2 regions of the Streptomyces sp. NPDC019224 genome follow, and region 1 is predicted to be linked to the other one. Evidence: riboswitches for the same ligand, from Rfam matches in the RefSeq annotation. Region 1 holds a riboswitch; the other holds the start of a gene.
What was found. Region 1 has a riboswitch for cobalamin ahead of ABZ564_RS20330 (ribonucleoside-diphosphate reductase subunit alpha). Riboswitches for the same ligand answer to the same signal wherever they lie in the genome.
Positions count from the first base shown of each region.

Region 2: linked by a shared signal. The riboswitch ahead of ABZ564_RS13710 (ABC transporter substrate-binding protein) and the one ahead of ABZ564_RS20330 (ribonucleoside-diphosphate reductase subunit alpha) in region 1 are both predicted to bind cobalamin.

Region 1 is NZ_JBEYCF010000030.1:75,146-82,891, forward strand. Features, by position in the region: gene ABZ564_RS20310 (sugar ABC transporter substrate-binding protein) at 1-899, opposite strand, end outside; gene ABZ564_RS20315 (GntR family transcriptional regulator) at 1,184-1,954, shown strand; gene ABZ564_RS20320 (DUF3311 domain-containing protein) at 2,204-2,458, shown strand; gene mctP (monocarboxylate uptake permease MctP) at 2,455-4,071, shown strand; cobalamin riboswitch at 4,130-4,261, shown strand; gene ABZ564_RS20330 (ribonucleoside-diphosphate reductase subunit alpha) at 4,401-6,836, shown strand; gene ABZ564_RS20335 (ribonucleotide-diphosphate reductase subunit beta) at 6,836-7,746, shown strand, end outside.
Region 2 is NZ_JBEYCF010000017.1:32,468-40,213, reverse strand. Features, by position in the region: gene ABZ564_RS13735 (NAD(P)-dependent oxidoreductase) at 1-746, opposite strand, end outside; gene ABZ564_RS13730 (adenosylcobinamide amidohydrolase) at 801-1,514, opposite strand; gene ABZ564_RS13725 (PRC and DUF2382 domain-containing protein) at 1,796-2,803, shown strand; gene ABZ564_RS13720 (ABC transporter ATP-binding protein) at 2,897-3,676, opposite strand; gene ABZ564_RS13715 (iron chelate uptake ABC transporter family permease subunit) at 3,673-4,758, opposite strand; gene ABZ564_RS13710 (ABC transporter substrate-binding protein) at 4,755-5,792, opposite strand; cobalamin riboswitch at 5,877-6,002, opposite strand; gene ABZ564_RS13705 (beta-ketoacyl-[acyl-carrier-protein] synthase family protein) at 6,308-7,531, opposite strand; gene ABZ564_RS13700 (acyl carrier protein) at 7,528-7,746, opposite strand, start outside.

The sequences.
Region 1 (7,746 bases):
ATCTTGCCCTCCAGCTTGGGGTTGCCGTTCTCACCCGTGGTGACGCTGCCGGCCTCCCAGGCCTGGCCGTAGATGACCGCGGCCTTCTCGTTGGCCATGACGTTGGCGTGGTCCTGCTCGTCCTTCGTCTGGTCGGCCTTGTTGTACTTCTTGACCAGGTCGACGAAGTGCTGGATGCCCTTCTGCGCCTCGGGGGTGGAGAGGCTGGCCTTCCACTCCTTCGAGCCCTCGTCGTACGTGGCGATCCGGCCGCCCTCGGCCGCGACGTAGGACATGGCGGCGTACCAGTAACGGCCCGGGTAGTACAGGGACGAGGCGCGCTTGTCCTTCTTCGCGAGCTGGGCCTGGACCTTGTCCATGGCCTTGAGGAACTCGTCCTCGGTCTGCGGAAGGGTGTCGCTGCCGGTGCCGGCCTTCAGCATGTCCTTGTTGTAGACCGCCAGTCGGGCACTGGCGTAGTAAGGAACGCAGTAGATCTTGCCCTCGTAGGAGCAGGTGTCCTTCAGACCCTTGATCCAGGTGTCCGAGTTCTCGTACTTCGAGGTGTCGATCTCACCGAGCGCACCGTTGAGGATGTACTGCATGGTCTCGGTGTTGCCGAGCTCGACAACGTCCGGGAACTTGTCGCCACCGAGGGAGGTGTCGAGCTTCTTGACCTTGTCCGCCCAGCCCTGGTACTGGACCTTGACCGTGACGTTCGGGTACTTCTTCTTGAACTGGGCGTTGACGTCCTTGACCAGTTCGGGCCAGGTCGACTGGGCCTCGCCCATGAGCCAGACAGTCAGGTCTTCCTTGCGGTCCTTCGGGTCCTTCGAGGACGCCTTGTCGTCCGAACCACACGCCGCGATGGAAACCAACATGCCCGCGACGCCGATCGCCGCGATGAGCTTGCGCTTCACGCCACCCTCCTCAGGGATGCTGCAACCCCCTCCCCCCACCGCGCAAAAAACGTCGACGAGTACTGCTGGGGCTGGGACCTGGTCTTTAATGGTTTAGACCAGTACCGGGAGCTTGGCCTAGACCTTTAGGGGTGTCAAGGGTGTATAAGAAGTGCACTCGCGTCCGTTATAGGACCGACACCTGAGGGAGGGCGACGAGCCGTGACCGGACCGTGCCACCATGTGAGCCGCGACAGACGGAGGAGCCGGTGACGGCAGCAGCGCAGCAGTCGGGAAGGCGGGCCATGGGTGCCGACGGGGGCAGTTCGGAGAACGGGACGGGCACGGGCGCCGGGACGCGCACCGCGCGCGTCCCGAAGTACTACCGGCTGAAGCGACATCTCCTCGACATGACGGACACCATGCCGCCGGGGACCCCCGTACCCCCGGAACGGACCCTGGCCGCCGAGTTCGACACCTCGCGCACCACCGTGCGCCAGGCGCTCCAGGAGCTGGTCGTCGAGGGCCGGCTGGAACGCATCCAGGGCAAGGGCACCTTCGTGGCCAAGCCGAAGGTCTCCCAGGCCCTGCAACTCACCTCGTACACCGAGGACATGCGCGCCCAGGGGCTCGAACCGGCCTCGCAGCTCCTGGACATCGGCTACGTCACCGCCGACGACACCCTGGCCGGGCTGCTCGACATCAGCGCCGGCGGACGCGTCCTGCGCATCGAGCGCCTGCGCCTGGCGAGCGGCGAGCCGATGGCCATCGAGACCACGCACCTTTCGGCCAAGCGCTTCCCGGCGCTGCGCCGTTCGCTGGTCAAGTACACCTCGCTCTACACCGCGCTGTCCGAGGTGTACGACGTCCGGCTGGCCGAGGCCGAGGAGACCATCGAGACCTCCCTGGCCACGCCGCGCGAGGCCGGACTGCTCGGCACGGACGTGGGCCTGCCGATGCTGATGCTCTCCCGCCACTCGCTGGACGAGCAGGGCGAACCGGTCGAGTGGGTGCGCTCGGTCTACCGCGGCGACCGCTACAAGTTCGTGGCGCGCCTGAAGCGGCCGCTGGACTGACCCCCCGTACACATGTGCCCTTCGAACGGCTCCCGGGCTCGCCCCGGGGGCCGTTCGGCGTTCCGCACCCCCTGGCGCACCGACTTGGACTGGACCAACTCCCGGATGTTTGCCGCCATTGGGGCCATCCAGCCGGTCCGCGACGACCGTTGCCGGACCGCAATGCGGACAGGGGGTGACGGTGGCCGGAACCCTCGCCTAGATTTCCTGCGCATTACAGGTGATCAGCGAGGGGACGGAGTCGCCGCCATGCCCGAAGAACCCGAAGGAAAACCGCCCACCGTCACGCCGTTGCGGGTGGTCATCGCCCTCTGTCTCATCGCGCCGTTCGTGGCGATGCTCTGGGTGAGTTCGTACGCGAAGATCGACCCGACCTTCATCGGCATCCCGTTCTTCTACTGGTACCAGATGCTCTGGGTGCTGATCTCCACCGCGCTGACCATGGTCGCGTACAAGCTGTGGCAGCGTGACCAGCGCGCCCGCAAGGGGGGTGCGTCGGCATGAAGGACGGCGTGAACGGCGTCGCGCTCGGCGTCTTCGTCTTCTTCTTCCTGGCCGTCACGGTCATGGGTTTCATGGCCGCCCGCTGGCGCAAGGCCGAGAACGAGGCCAGCCTCGACGAATGGGGCCTGGGCGGACGGTCGTTCGGCACCTGGGTCACCTGGTTCCTGCTCGGCGGCGACCTCTACACCGCGTACACCTTCGTCGCCGTCCCCGCGGCGATCTACGCGGCGGGCGCGTCCGGCTTCTTCGCGGTGCCGTACACCATCCTGGTGTACCCGCTGATCTTCACCTTCCTGCCGCGCCTGTGGTCGGTCTCGCACAAGCACGGCTACGTCACCACCTCGGACTTCGTCCGCGGGCGCTTCGGCTCGAAGGGGCTCTCGCTGGCGGTCGCGGTCACCGGCATCCTCGCCACGATGCCGTACATCGCACTGCAACTCGTGGGCATCCAGGCCGTGCTGGACGTGATGGGCGTCGGCGGCGGCAAGGACACCAACTGGTTCGTCAAGGACCTGCCGCTGCTCATCGCGTTCGCGGTGCTCGCCGCGTACACCTACTCCTCGGGCCTGCGGGCACCCGCGCTGATCGCGTTCGTCAAGGACGGGCTGATCTACCTGGTCATCGCCGTGGCGATCATCTACATCCCGATCGAGCTCGGCGGCTTCGACGACATCTTCGCCTCCGCCCAGGACAAGTTCACCGAAACGGGCAACGGCAGCCTGGCACCAGCCGCGGCGGGACAATGGGGCTACGCCACCCTGGCGCTCGGGTCCGCGCTGGCGCTGTTCATGTACCCGCACTCCATCACGGCGACGCTCTCCAGCCGCAGCCGCGAGGTGATCCGCCGCAACACGACCATCCTGCCGCTGTACTCGCTGATGCTGGGGCTGCTCGCGCTGCTCGGCTTCATGGCGATCGCCGCCGGCGTGAAGGTCGACAACGGCCAGCTGGCGATCCCCCAGCTGTTCGAGGACATGTTCCCCGACTGGTTCGCGGGAGTCGCGTTCGCCGCCATCGGCATCGGCGCGCTGGTGCCGGCCGCGATCATGTCCATCGCCGCGGCGAACCTGTTCACCCGCAACATCTACAAGGACTTCCTGAAGCCCGACGCGACGCCCGAGCAGGAGACCAAGGTCTCCAAGCTGGTCTCGCTGCTGGTCAAGGTCGGCGCGCTCGCCTTCGTCCTCACCATGGACAAGACGGTCGCGATCAACTTCCAGCTGCTCGGCGGGATCTGGATCCTCCAGACGATGCCGGCGCTGGTCGGCGGCCTGTTCACCCGGTGGTTCCACCGCTGGGCGCTGCTCGCCGGCTGGGCGGTCGGCATGATCTACGGAACGGCCGCCGCGTACGGGGTCGCGAGCCCGACGCAGAAGCACTTCGGCGGGTCCTCCGAGGAGATCCCGGGCATCGGCGAGATCGGCTACATCGGCCTGACGGCCTTCGTGCTGAACGTCGTGGTCACCGTGGTCCTGACCTTCGTCCTGAACGCCGTCAAGGCACCCGCCGGGGTCGACGAGACCGCTCCGGACGACTACACCGCGGACGTGGGCGACCCGGGCGTCGAGGCGGAGCTGCCGCCGGCCACGGCGGGGGCGCCGGGCTGCCACTGACCGCCCACGCCTGACGCTCGCGACACAAGATGTGGGGGCTGCCCGATCGGGCAGCCCCCACATGTATGCTCATGCTCGCTGTCGTCGCAGGGGAATCCGGTGCGAATCCGGAACTGTCCCGCAACGGTGTGTCCGGTGCGCTTTCGCGCACCGGCGAGTCCGAGGACCTGCCGACAGCGCATCCGGCTCGACCGAACCGGGTGCCCAGACGTCCGGGCCTCGTGGGATGGGCCGGTGGACGCCGCACGGAGTGCCGACCCGCCCGGGCCCGCTCCTGCCCGGCTGCCCCGCTCCCCGCCGGCCCAGAGCCGAGCGAGGGAGAGCACCCCGTGACCATCGCGCCAGCCGATCCGGCCACAGCGCCGAAGACGGCCGAGTCCGAAGCGACCGGATCCGCGAGCGACGGGCCCGGCACCGCACTGCTGCGGACCCTGACCGGCCTCACCGCCGACCTGCCCGACACCGACCCCGGCCGGGTCGCCGCCGCCGCCCTGCGCGGCCGCAGCGCCCGGTCCGACGAGGCGGAGCTGCACTCGCTGGCCACCGAGGCCGCGGCGGGCCTCATCGCCGAGGACCCGGCCTACTCCCGGCTCGCCGCCCGCCTGCTCACCCGGTCCATCGCGGAGGAGGCCGCCGGGCAGGGTGCCACCTCGTTCTCCGCGTCCGTCGCCGTCGGCCACCGCGAGGGCCTGATCGCGGACCGCACCGCCGAGTTCGTGACGCTGCACGCCGCCGCGCTGGACGCGCTGGTGGAGCGTTCGCTCGCGGACGGCGCCGACGACCGCTTCGGCTACTTCGGGCTGCGCACCCTGCACAGCCGCTACCTGCTGCGCCACCCGCACACCCGTCAGGTCATCGAGACGCCCCAGCACTTCATGCTCCGGGTCGCCTCCGGGCTCGCCGAGGACACCTCCGAGCGGGCGCTGGACGAGGTCGCCGCGCTGTACGGGCTGATGAGCCGGCTGGACTACCTGCCCTCCTCGCCCACCCTCTTCAACTCCGGCACCCGGCACCCGCAGATGTCCTCCTGCTACCTGCTGGACTCACCGCTGGACGAGCTCGACTCGATCTACGACCGCTACCACCAGGTGGCGCGCCTGTCGAAGCACGCGGGCGGCATCGGCCTCTCGTACTCCCGCATCCGGGCCCGGGGTTCGCTGATCCGCGGCACCAACGGGCACTCCAACGGCATCGTGCCGTTCCTCAAGACGCTGGACGCCTCCGTCGCCGCCGTGAACCAGGGCGGCCGGCGCAAGGGCGCCGCCGCCGTCTACCTGGAGACCTGGCACGCGGACATCGAGGAGTTCCTGGAGCTCCGCGACAACACGGGCGAGGACCAGCGGCGCACGCACAACCTGAACCTGGCGCACTGGATCCCGGACGAGTTCATGCGCCGGGTCGAGGCGGACTCCGACTGGTCGCTGTTCTCCCCGGCGGACGTACCGGAACTGGTCGACCTGTGGGGCGACGACTTCGACGCCGCGTACCGGGCGGCCGAGGCGAAGGGCCTGGCCCGCAGGACCCTGCCGGCCCGCGAGCTGTACGGCCGGATGATGCGGACCCTGGCGCAGACCGGCCAGGGCTGGATGACGTTCAAGGACGCCTCCAACCGCACCGCGAACCAGACCGCCGAACCGGGCCGGGTCGTGCACTCCTCGAACCTGTGCACCGAGATCCTGGAGGTCACCGACGACGGCGAGACGGCCGTCTGCAACCTCGGCTCGGTCAACCTCGGGGCGTTCGTCGACGGCGGCTCGATCGACTGGGAGCGCCTCGACGCCACCGTGCGCACCGCGGTGACCTTCCTCGACCGGGTCGTGGACATCAACTTCTACCCGACCGAGCAGGCCGGCCGGTCCAACGCCCGCTGGCGGCCGGTGGGGCTGGGCGCCATGGGCCTCCAGGACGTCTTCTTCCGGCTGCGGCTGCCGTTCGACTCCCCCGAGGCCCGCGCCCTGTCGACGAAGATCTCCGAGCGCATCATGCTGGCGGCCTACGAGGCGTCCTGCGACCTCGCGGAACGCCCCCAAGCACCTTCGACAGGCTCCGGTGCAGGGGGGACCCCCCTCGGCCCGTTGCCCGCCTGGTCCGAGACGCGGGCCGCCCGCGGGGTGCTGCACCCGGACCACTACGACACCGAGCTGAACTGGCCGGAGCGCTGGGAGGCGCTGCGCGCCCGGATCGCGAGGACCGGGATGCGCAACTCGCTGCTGCTGGCGATCGCCCCGACCGCGACGATCGCCTCGATCGCGGGGGTCTACGAGTGCGTCGAGCCCCAGGTCTCCAACCTCTTCAAGCGCGAGACGCTGAGCGGTGAGTTCCTCCAGGTCAACGGTTATCTGGTGGACGAGCTGAAGCGGCTCGGCGTGTGGGACGCGCGGACGCGTGAGGCGCTGCGCGAGTCGAACGGCTCGGTGCAGGGCTTCGCGTGGATCCCCGAGGACGTGCGGGCGCTGTACCGCACCGCGTGGGAGATCCCGCAGCGCGGTCTGATCGACATGGCGGCGGCCCGTACGCCGTTCCTCGACCAGAGCCAGTCGCTGAACCTGTTCCTGGAGACGCCGACGATCGGCAAGCTCTCCTCGATGTACGCGTACGCCTGGAAGCAGGGCCTGAAGACGACGTACTACCTGCGCTCCCGCCCGGCGACCCGGATCGCCCGTGCCGCGTCCGCCGCTCCGATCCCGGAGCAGGCACCCGCGCCCGACGCGGACGCGATCGCCTGCTCCCTGGAAAACCCCGAGTCCTGCGAGGCCTGCCAGTAATGACCACCACGAACACCGAGAAGAACCTGCTGGACCCGGGCTTCGAACTGACCCTGCGGCCCATGCGCTACCCGGACTTCTACGAGCGCTACCGGGACGCGATCAAGAACACCTGGCACGTGGAGGAGGTCGACCTCCACTCCGACGTGGCGGACCTCGCGAAGATGACGCCGGCCGAGCAGCACCTGATCGGGCGGCTGGTGGCGTTCTTCGCGACCGGTGACTCGATCGTCGCCAACAACCTGGTGCTGACGCTGTACAAGCACATCAACTCCCCCGAGGCGCGGCTGTATCTGTCGCGGCAGCTGTTCGAGGAGGCCGTGCACGTCCAGTTCTATCTGACGCTCCTCGACACCTACCTGCCCGACCCGGACGACCGGACGGCGGCGTTCGCGGCGGTGGAGAACATCCCGTCGATCCGCGAGAAGGCCCAGTTCTGCTTCCGGTGGATGGACTCGGTGGAGTCGATCGACCGGCTGGAGACGAAGGCGGACCGCCGCCGCTTCCTGCTGAACCTGATCTGCTTCGCGGCGTGCATCGAGGGGCTGTTCTTCTACGGCGCCTTCGCGTACGTGTACTGGTTCCGTTCGCGCGGTCTGCTGCACGGCCTCGCCACGGGGACCAACTGGGTGTTCCGGGACGAGACCATGCACATGAACTTCGCGTTCGAGGTCGTGGACACGGTCCGCAAGGAGGAGCCGGACCTGTTCGACGACGCCCTCCGGCAGCAGGTCACCGACATGCTGAAGGAGGCCGTCGAGGCGGAGCTGCAGTTCGGCCGCGACCTGTGCGGCGACGGGCTGCCCGGCATGAACACCGAGTCGATGCGCGCGTACCTGGAGTGCGTCGCCGACCAGCGGCTGACCCGGCTGGGCTTCCCGGCGGTGTACGGATCGCAGAATCCGTTCTC
Region 2 (7,746 bases), on a different contig from region 1:
GTGTCCTTGAGGGCCGTGGACAGGGCGAAGCTCGGCGTGAGGTCCCCGTCCAGGACGGCGGCCGACTTGGTCTGCAGGTAGCCCGAGTCGAGCGGCCCGCCCTCGACGACGTCGAGGAACGCGCGCGGGTCGACGCCGAGCCCTTCGGCGAGGTTCAGGCACTCCGCGACGCCGCCCACCATGTTGATCACCCACGCGTTGAGCACGAGCTTGAGCCGGGAGGCCGCTCCCGTCTCCTCGCCGGCCCAGACCGTGCGCTGCCCGATCGCCTCCAGCACGGGTTCGACCACCGCGCGGGCCGCGGCGGGGCCGGAGACGAGGACGGTCAGCGCGCCCTGCTCGGCGGGCTGCCGGGTGCCGGAGACCGGGGCGTCGAGGTGGACGAGCCCCAGGTCCGCGGCGCGCTGGGCGAGTTCGACGGCGCCGTCCGGGCCGACCGTGGAGGTCTGGAGGAGCACCTGCCCCCGGTGCAGCCCTTCGGACGCGGCGGTGAGCGCGGCGGCGACGGCGGTCGTGTCGGTGAGCGCGGTGAGTACGACGTGGGCGCCACGCACGGCCTCGGCCGCCGTTTCGGTGACGGTGGCGCCGTCGGCGGCGAGCGGCGCGGCCTTGGCCTGGGTGCGGTTCCAGGCCCGGACCTCCAGACCGGCGCGGAGCAGGCTGCGGGCCATCGCCGCGCCCATGATCCCGGTGCCGAGGACGGCGACGACCGGCCGCTGCGGTGCTGCGGGGACTGCTGAGGTCATGGGGGTTCCCTTCGTCGGCCGCGCCCAGGCCCGGTGCGCGGCGGCTTCGGCTTCTCAGGCTTGCCGCAGCGCGCCCTCCAGCACGGCGGCGTGTACGGCTCTGGCGAGTCGCGCGCCCCAGCGGGAGCGCGGCCCGGCGAACGGTTCGACGGCCCCGGTGTCCGGCGAGGCGACGGGGGCGGCGACGCAGACGGTGTCGGTGGGGGTGCCGGAGCAGTCGAGCCCGGCGTCCAGGAGCGCCTGCACCTTGGCCTCCGTGGCGGTGGCGACGGCGTTGACGAGCGCGGCGTCGGACAGGGGGACGGGCAACGTCACCACGATGTTGACGGTGCCGGGGCGCGGCGGCCCGCCGGTTCCCTCGCCCGGGACGGCGGCCCAGCCGCGTACGCCCAGGCCGCACGTGGCGGTCGCGTGCACGCCCTCGTCGGCGGCGGCGGTGTACGCGGTGACGTCCGCGGCGGTCATCAGGCCGGCGCCGGGGCCGGTGAGGTGCGCGGCGGCGGCGATCTCGGCGAGGTGGCGGTCCGGGTCCATGCGCGGGTACCCGCCGGGCACCTGCGCGTTGAGGATCCAGTCGCGCGGGCCGATGCCGCCGCCCAGGACCGCGCTGCTGCACACCCGCCACCCCGGTCCCAGCCGCCATACGAGGTGGTGCAGGTCCTGACCGTCCTCCCGCCGGGCGAGCAGCTCTCCGCGCTGTTCGGGGAGCCGGATGCGTACGGAACGGATGGGGCACCCCCGGTGGCGCGGCAGGACGTCGGTCGGCATGGACCCGCCGATCATATGTGCCGGGGCCGGGGCTCCCGGGAGCCCCCCTCCCCTCTCTGTGGCGCCCGCCACCCGATTCGTTCACCCGGATGGCGTAATGGGCGCAAGTGCCTCGCACCCGCGTGACACGGGGGCTGCGGCGGTCCGAGGCGGATACCGCGCGCCACCCCCGGTGGCCGGGCGGTTGCAGCGTCCATCCGGGTGAGGCGCGATGGAATCCGGACGCGCCTTCTCTGCTGGACCCAACCCACAGGACGCGCCCGGGCGAGGAGGAATCGGATATGGGAGCCGCTGACGGTTTCACGGATTCCGGAGAGCTCGACGGCCTGACGGTGTACGACACCGAGGGCGAGAAGATCGGCAACGTGGGCCGCGTGTATGTCGACGACAACACCGGCCGCCCGGACTGGATCACGGTGAAGACCGGCCTGTTCGGCATGAAGGAGAGTTTCGTGCCTCTCGCCGGAGCCCGTCGAGTGGGCTCCGACCTGCACATCTCCCACAGCAAGGACCAGGTCAAGGAGGCGCCCCGGGTGGACGCGGACGCGCACCTGTCCGTGTCCGAGGAGGAGGAGCTGTACCGGCACTACGGCCTGACCCGGAACACCAGGGGCAACCTCGGCGACCGCTCCGGGACCGGCGCACCGACCACCACGGGCACCGGCACCATGGGCGCGGCGGGCGCCGGCGCGGCAGCCGGGGCCGGGGCCGGTGCAGGGGCCATGGGTGCGGCAGGCACCTCCGGCATGGACCGGACCGGGACGGCCGGCACCGGGAGGCACCGGGACACCGACGCCGCGGGCGCGGCCCGTCCGCTGGCCGGGGCCGGCGCGGGTGCCCAGCGGTCCGGCGCCGGCATGGGTGGCAAGGAGGAGATGATCCGCTCCGAGGAGCAGCTGCACATCGGCACCGAGGAGTACGAGAGCGGCAAGGCCCGTCTGCACAAGTACGTCGTCACCGAGAACGTCACGCGCAGCGTGCCGGTCTCGCACGAAGAGGTGCGCGTGGTCCGTGAACCGCTGCAGCCGGGTGACCGGACGGTCGCCCGCGGGGACCTCACGGAGCAGGACGTGGAGGTCACCCTGCACGCCGAGCGCGCCACGATGCGCAAGGAGACCGTCCCGGTCGAACGCGTGCGGATGGAAACCCAGAAGGTGACGGAGCAGAAGGAGGTCTCCGCCGAGCTGCGCAAGGAACAGATCGACTACGCGGACGGCACCACCAAGGGCGGCAAGGACATGGGCGGCAAGGACACCGGCGGCGACCTGGGCCGAGGACGCCACCGCTGACCCCCGCCGGCATGACCGCCGCAGCGCACGACAAGCGAGGGCGGACCCGCGGACGGGTCCGCCCTCGCCTGTGCCCGGCTGGTGCCGTGCCGGTCAGGGCAGGAAGCGTACCGAGGGGCGGCCCTGCGGCCCGTCCGGTGTCACGACGGCCCGCACCCGGTAGACGTCCTCGATCAGCTCCTCGGTGATCACCTGCGCGGGGGTGCCCCAGGCCACCGCCCGGCCTCCGCTCAGCACCGCGATCCGGTCGCAGAACATGGCGGCCAGATTGAGGTCGTGCAGGGCGATGACGGCGGTCAGGGGCAGCGAGGTGACCAGGGAGAGCAGTTCCAGCTGGTGCTGGATGTCCAGGTGGTTGGTCGGTTCGTCCAGCAGGAGTTCACGCGGTTGCTGGGCCAGCGCGCGGGCGATCTGGACGCGCTGGCGCTCCCCGCCGGAGAGCGTGTGCCAGGACTGGCCGCGCCGGGCGGTGAGGCCGGTGCGTTCCAGTGCCTCGTCCACCGCCGCCGCGTCCGCCTCCGTGGGGGCCGACCAGGCGCGGCGGTGCGGGATGCGGCCCAGGCGCACGACGTCCAGGACGCTCAGCTCGTCCTGGGTGACGGCGTGCTGGTCGACGACCGCGACCCGCCGGGCCACGGCGCGCCGGCCGGCCGCGGCCAGGGGTTCGCCGTCCAGGGTGACGACGCCCGCGTGCGGGGCGAGGACCCCGGCCAGGATGCGCAGCAGCGTGGACTTGCCGGAGCCGTTGGGGCCGAGCAGCCCCACGGTGGTGCCCGGCTGCGGGGCGAGCGTCACGCCGTCCAGGAGGAGCCGGCCGCCGGCTTCCCGGCTGACCCGGCAGGCACGCAGGCCCTCGGCCGCTGTTCCGGTCACGCGGGCCGCCTGGTGCGGTAGAGGACGAGGACGAAGGCGGGCACCCCGATCAGGGCGGTGACGACACCCACCGGGACCTCCTGCGGGTCGAGGACGGTCCGGGCGAGCGTGTCGACCCAGACGAGGAAGACGGCCCCGGCGAGCGCGGTGAGCGGCAGCAGCCTGCGGTGGCCGGAGCCGGTGAGCGCCCGGACGGCGTGCGGCAGGACCAGTCCGACGAAGCCGATGGCCCCGGCCGAGCTGACGAGCGCGGCGGTCAGCAGCGCGGTCGTGCACAGCAGGACGGTGCGGACGCGTCCGACGCGCACACCGAGGGCGGCGGCCGCGTCCTGGCCGAAGGCGAACGCGTCGAGCGTACGGGCGTGGCCGAGGCAGATCAGCAGGCTCACGCCGAGGACGGCCGAGCAGACCCATACGTCGGTCCAGCCGACCCCGGCGAGCGAGCCGAGCAGCCAGAACAGCACACCGCGGGTCTGCTCGGCGTCGGCGGCCGTCATGACGACGAAGGAGGTGAGCGCCGAGAACAGCTGCATGGCGGCGACACCGGAGAGCACGACCCGGTCGGTGCCGCCGCCGAGGGTGTGGCTGAGCAGCATCACCAGCGCGAAGGAGCAGAGCGCCCCGAGGAAGGCCCCGGCCGGCAGCGACACCGCTCCCCCGCCGACGCCGAGCACCACCACCAGGACCGCGCCGGTGGACGCCCCGGAGGAGACGCCGAGGACGAACGGGTCGGCCAGCGGGTTGCGCAGCAGGGACTGCATGACCGTCCCGCAGATCCCGAGCCCCGCTCCGCAGACGGCGGCGAGCAGGGTGCGCGGCATGCGCAGGTTCCAGATGATGCCGTCGCGGATCGGGCTGAGCCGTGCCTCGCCGATACCGAGGTGGGAGGCGACGGCGGACCAGACGTCCCCGACGGAGATCCGGGCCGGGCCGATGGTGACGGCGACCGCGATGGACAGGGCGAGCAGCAGGGCGCCGCCGGTCCACAGGAGCCCGCCGGGAAGGCCCCGCAGGCGGGGGCGTGCGCCGGCCGCCGGCGCCGGGTGCTCGCGCGGCGCCGCGGCCCGTTCGGTGCCCGTCATCCCGCGAGCCCGAACTCGCGCAGTGCGGCGGCCAGTCGCTCCACGCCCTCGACCGTTCGGATGGTCGGGTTCATGGCCTGGCCGCTGAGCAGGACGTAGCGCTTGCGGCGTACCGCGTCCATCTCCTTCGTGACGGGGTTCGACTCCAGGAAGGCGATCTTCCCGGCGGCGCTCTCCGCGGTCTGCGAGGTGCGGGTGAGGTCGCCGATGACCAGGACGTCCGGGTTGCGGTCGGCGACCGTCTCCCAGTTGATCCGGGGCCATTCGTCGTGCGTGTCGTCGAAGACGTTCTTCACGCCGAGCTCCCGGCTGATGATGCCCGGCGCCCCGCAGCAGCCCGCCAGGTACGGAGCCTCGGAGTTGGCGAACCAGTACAGGACGGAGGTGCCGGAGGCGTCGATGCCGTCGGTGGCCTCGCGGATGCGGGTGCGGAGCCGCGCGACGAGCTTCTCGCCGCGTTCGGGCACGCCGAACAGGCGGGCGAGGTCGCGTACTTCGCCGTAGACGCTGTCCATCGTCAGGGCGCCGGTGCGGACGCCGTCGCCGTCCTCGGTGTTGTCCTTGGCCGTGCAGTCGGCGGGCGAGACATAGGTGGGGACGCCCAGCTTCTCGAACTGGTCGCGGGGGGCGACGCCGCCCTTGGCGAGCGTCGACTCGAAGGAGGCGCTGACGAGGTCGGGCTCCTGGTCGAGGACCTTCTCGGACGAGGGGCGGTTGTCGGCGATCCTGGTCACGCCCGCGTTGGCCTTCTCCAGACCCTTCATCACCGGGTCGGTCCAGGTCGCGGTGGCCGCGATCCGGTCCGCGAGGCCCAGCGAGAGCAGGATCTCGGTCGAACCCTGGTCGACGGAGACCGCACGCCGGGGCGCGGCGTTCACGGTGACGGTGCGCCCGCAGTTCTTGAGGGTGACCGGATAGCCGCCGGACCCGCTCTTCTCGCCGGCCGCTTCGGGCGGGGGCCCGCCGCAGGCCGTCAGGGGCAGGAGTGCGGCGGTGAGCAGGGCGGCGGAACGGCCACGACCTATGAGCGGCACGGGAGATACCTCGGCGTCTCTGGGCCCATGCGCGGGACCCGCTGTACGGAATCCGCCGCCCGGTCCCGGGCTGCGGTCGCCAGCAGGTCTTCGGACTCGGGTTCACGCGGACGGGACGCCTTCCCGGGGGACGAGGGTCTCCCAGTGGCCGTGGCCCCGCCCGTCCCCCTCACCGCTGCGCGTCAGTTCCGGATTCACACCGGATTCCCTGACTCCTGGGGGCGTCCGGCAAATCCCCGCGGAGGAAGGAGCGGCGGCCGGTGCGTGCGATCGCAAGACGCCGGAAAGTCCTTGGATGGGGCCTACCCTGCTCATCAAGAGCTTGGGGAAGGAGCTACCAGGGCTTTCGGCAACGCCGCGAGCGTGCGTGCCGGGCGGCGCGACGCCGCGGGGGTTTGCCGGACGCCCCCGTGGTGGAGTTCGACTGGCCCCGGCACGCTACCACGAGCGTCCGGGCAGCCCGGTGCCGCCCGCGGCCGGTGACGAGGGGCCCCCGTTCGCCACCGGCCGGCCGGTCACGGGCGCTGGAGCGCGACCACCGCGTTGTGCCCGCCGAAACCGAAGGAGTGGCTGACGGCCCGGCGGACGGGCCGCACCAGCGGCTGCTTGGTGACGCAGTCGATGTCGAAGCCGGGCGCGGGGGCGTCCAGGTTCGCGACGGGCGGGACGACTCCGCGCTGGAGCGTGAGGATCGTCAGCCCCGCCTCGATCGCCCCGGCCGCGCCCATGCAGTGGCCGAGCACGCCCTTGGGGGCGGTGACGGGTGGCCGGTGCGGGTACATCCGGCTGATCAGCGCGGCTTCGGCGGCGTCGTTGTGCACGGTCGCGGTGCCGTGCGCGTTGACGTGCTCGACCTCGTCGGCCCGCCAGCCCGCGTCGCGCAGCGCGGCCTCGACGGCGGCGCGGGCGATCCGGCCGTCGGGGTGCGGGCTGGTGGGGTGGTGGGCGTCCGTGGTGGCACCGGTGCCGGCGAGCAGGGCCCGGGGCTCGGCACCCCTGGCCTCCGCGTCGGCCGCGCGCTCCAGCACCATGACGGCGGCACCCTCACCCATGACGAGTCCGGCCCGGTCGGCGGCGAAGGGCCGGCTGAGCCGGGCCAGGTCGCCGTCCGCGCGGGCGGCCGCCCCGGACCGGGCGAACCCGGTCATGGCGATCGGGAAGACCGTCGACTCGGTCGCCCCCGCGATGGCCAGATCGCACTGCCCGGTGGCCAGCAGGTCGCGGGCGACGGACAGCGCGGTGACGCCGGACGAGCAGGCCGTGCAGGGGGCCATGCTGGGGCCGGTGGCCCGCATCTCGATCGCGATCTCGGCGGCGGGCATGTTGGGGATGGTCAGCAGGACACCGGCCGGTGAGGTCGCCTCCGGTCCCCGCCGCTCCAGTACCAGCGCCTGGTCGGTGAGGTGTGCGGAGCCGCCGCTGCTGGTGCCGACGACGACGGCGACCCGGCTGCCGTCCCAGCCCGCCGGGTCGAGCCCCGCGTCGGCGACGGCCTCCCTGGCGGCCAGGACCGCGAACTTGACGTACCTGCCCATCCGGAAGGCCGTACGGCGGCCGATCGCGGCGTCCAGGTCGATGCCGTCGACCACGCAGGCGAAGTCGATCGCGCACCCTTCGAGCGCGGCGACGGTGCGGACCGGGCTCACCGCGGCGCACACCCCGTCCCAGGTGGACTCGGTGTCGTTGCCGACCGGGGTGATCATGCCCAGCCCGGTGACGGCGATGGCCGGTGTCCTCATCGGGCCGTGCCCGCCGCGGCCCCGTCGCCGGCCGACGCGTGGAGGTGCGCCGTGAGCTGGGCGAGCGTGGTCTGCCGGTGCAGCGTGCCGGTGTCCAGTTCGACCCCGGTGGCCTCCCGGAGGACGACGGCGAACTCGGCGGCCGCGAGAGAGTCCATGTCCAGGCTGTCCATCGTGGATTCCGGGAGGATCTCGGCCACGGGCACCTTGAAGGT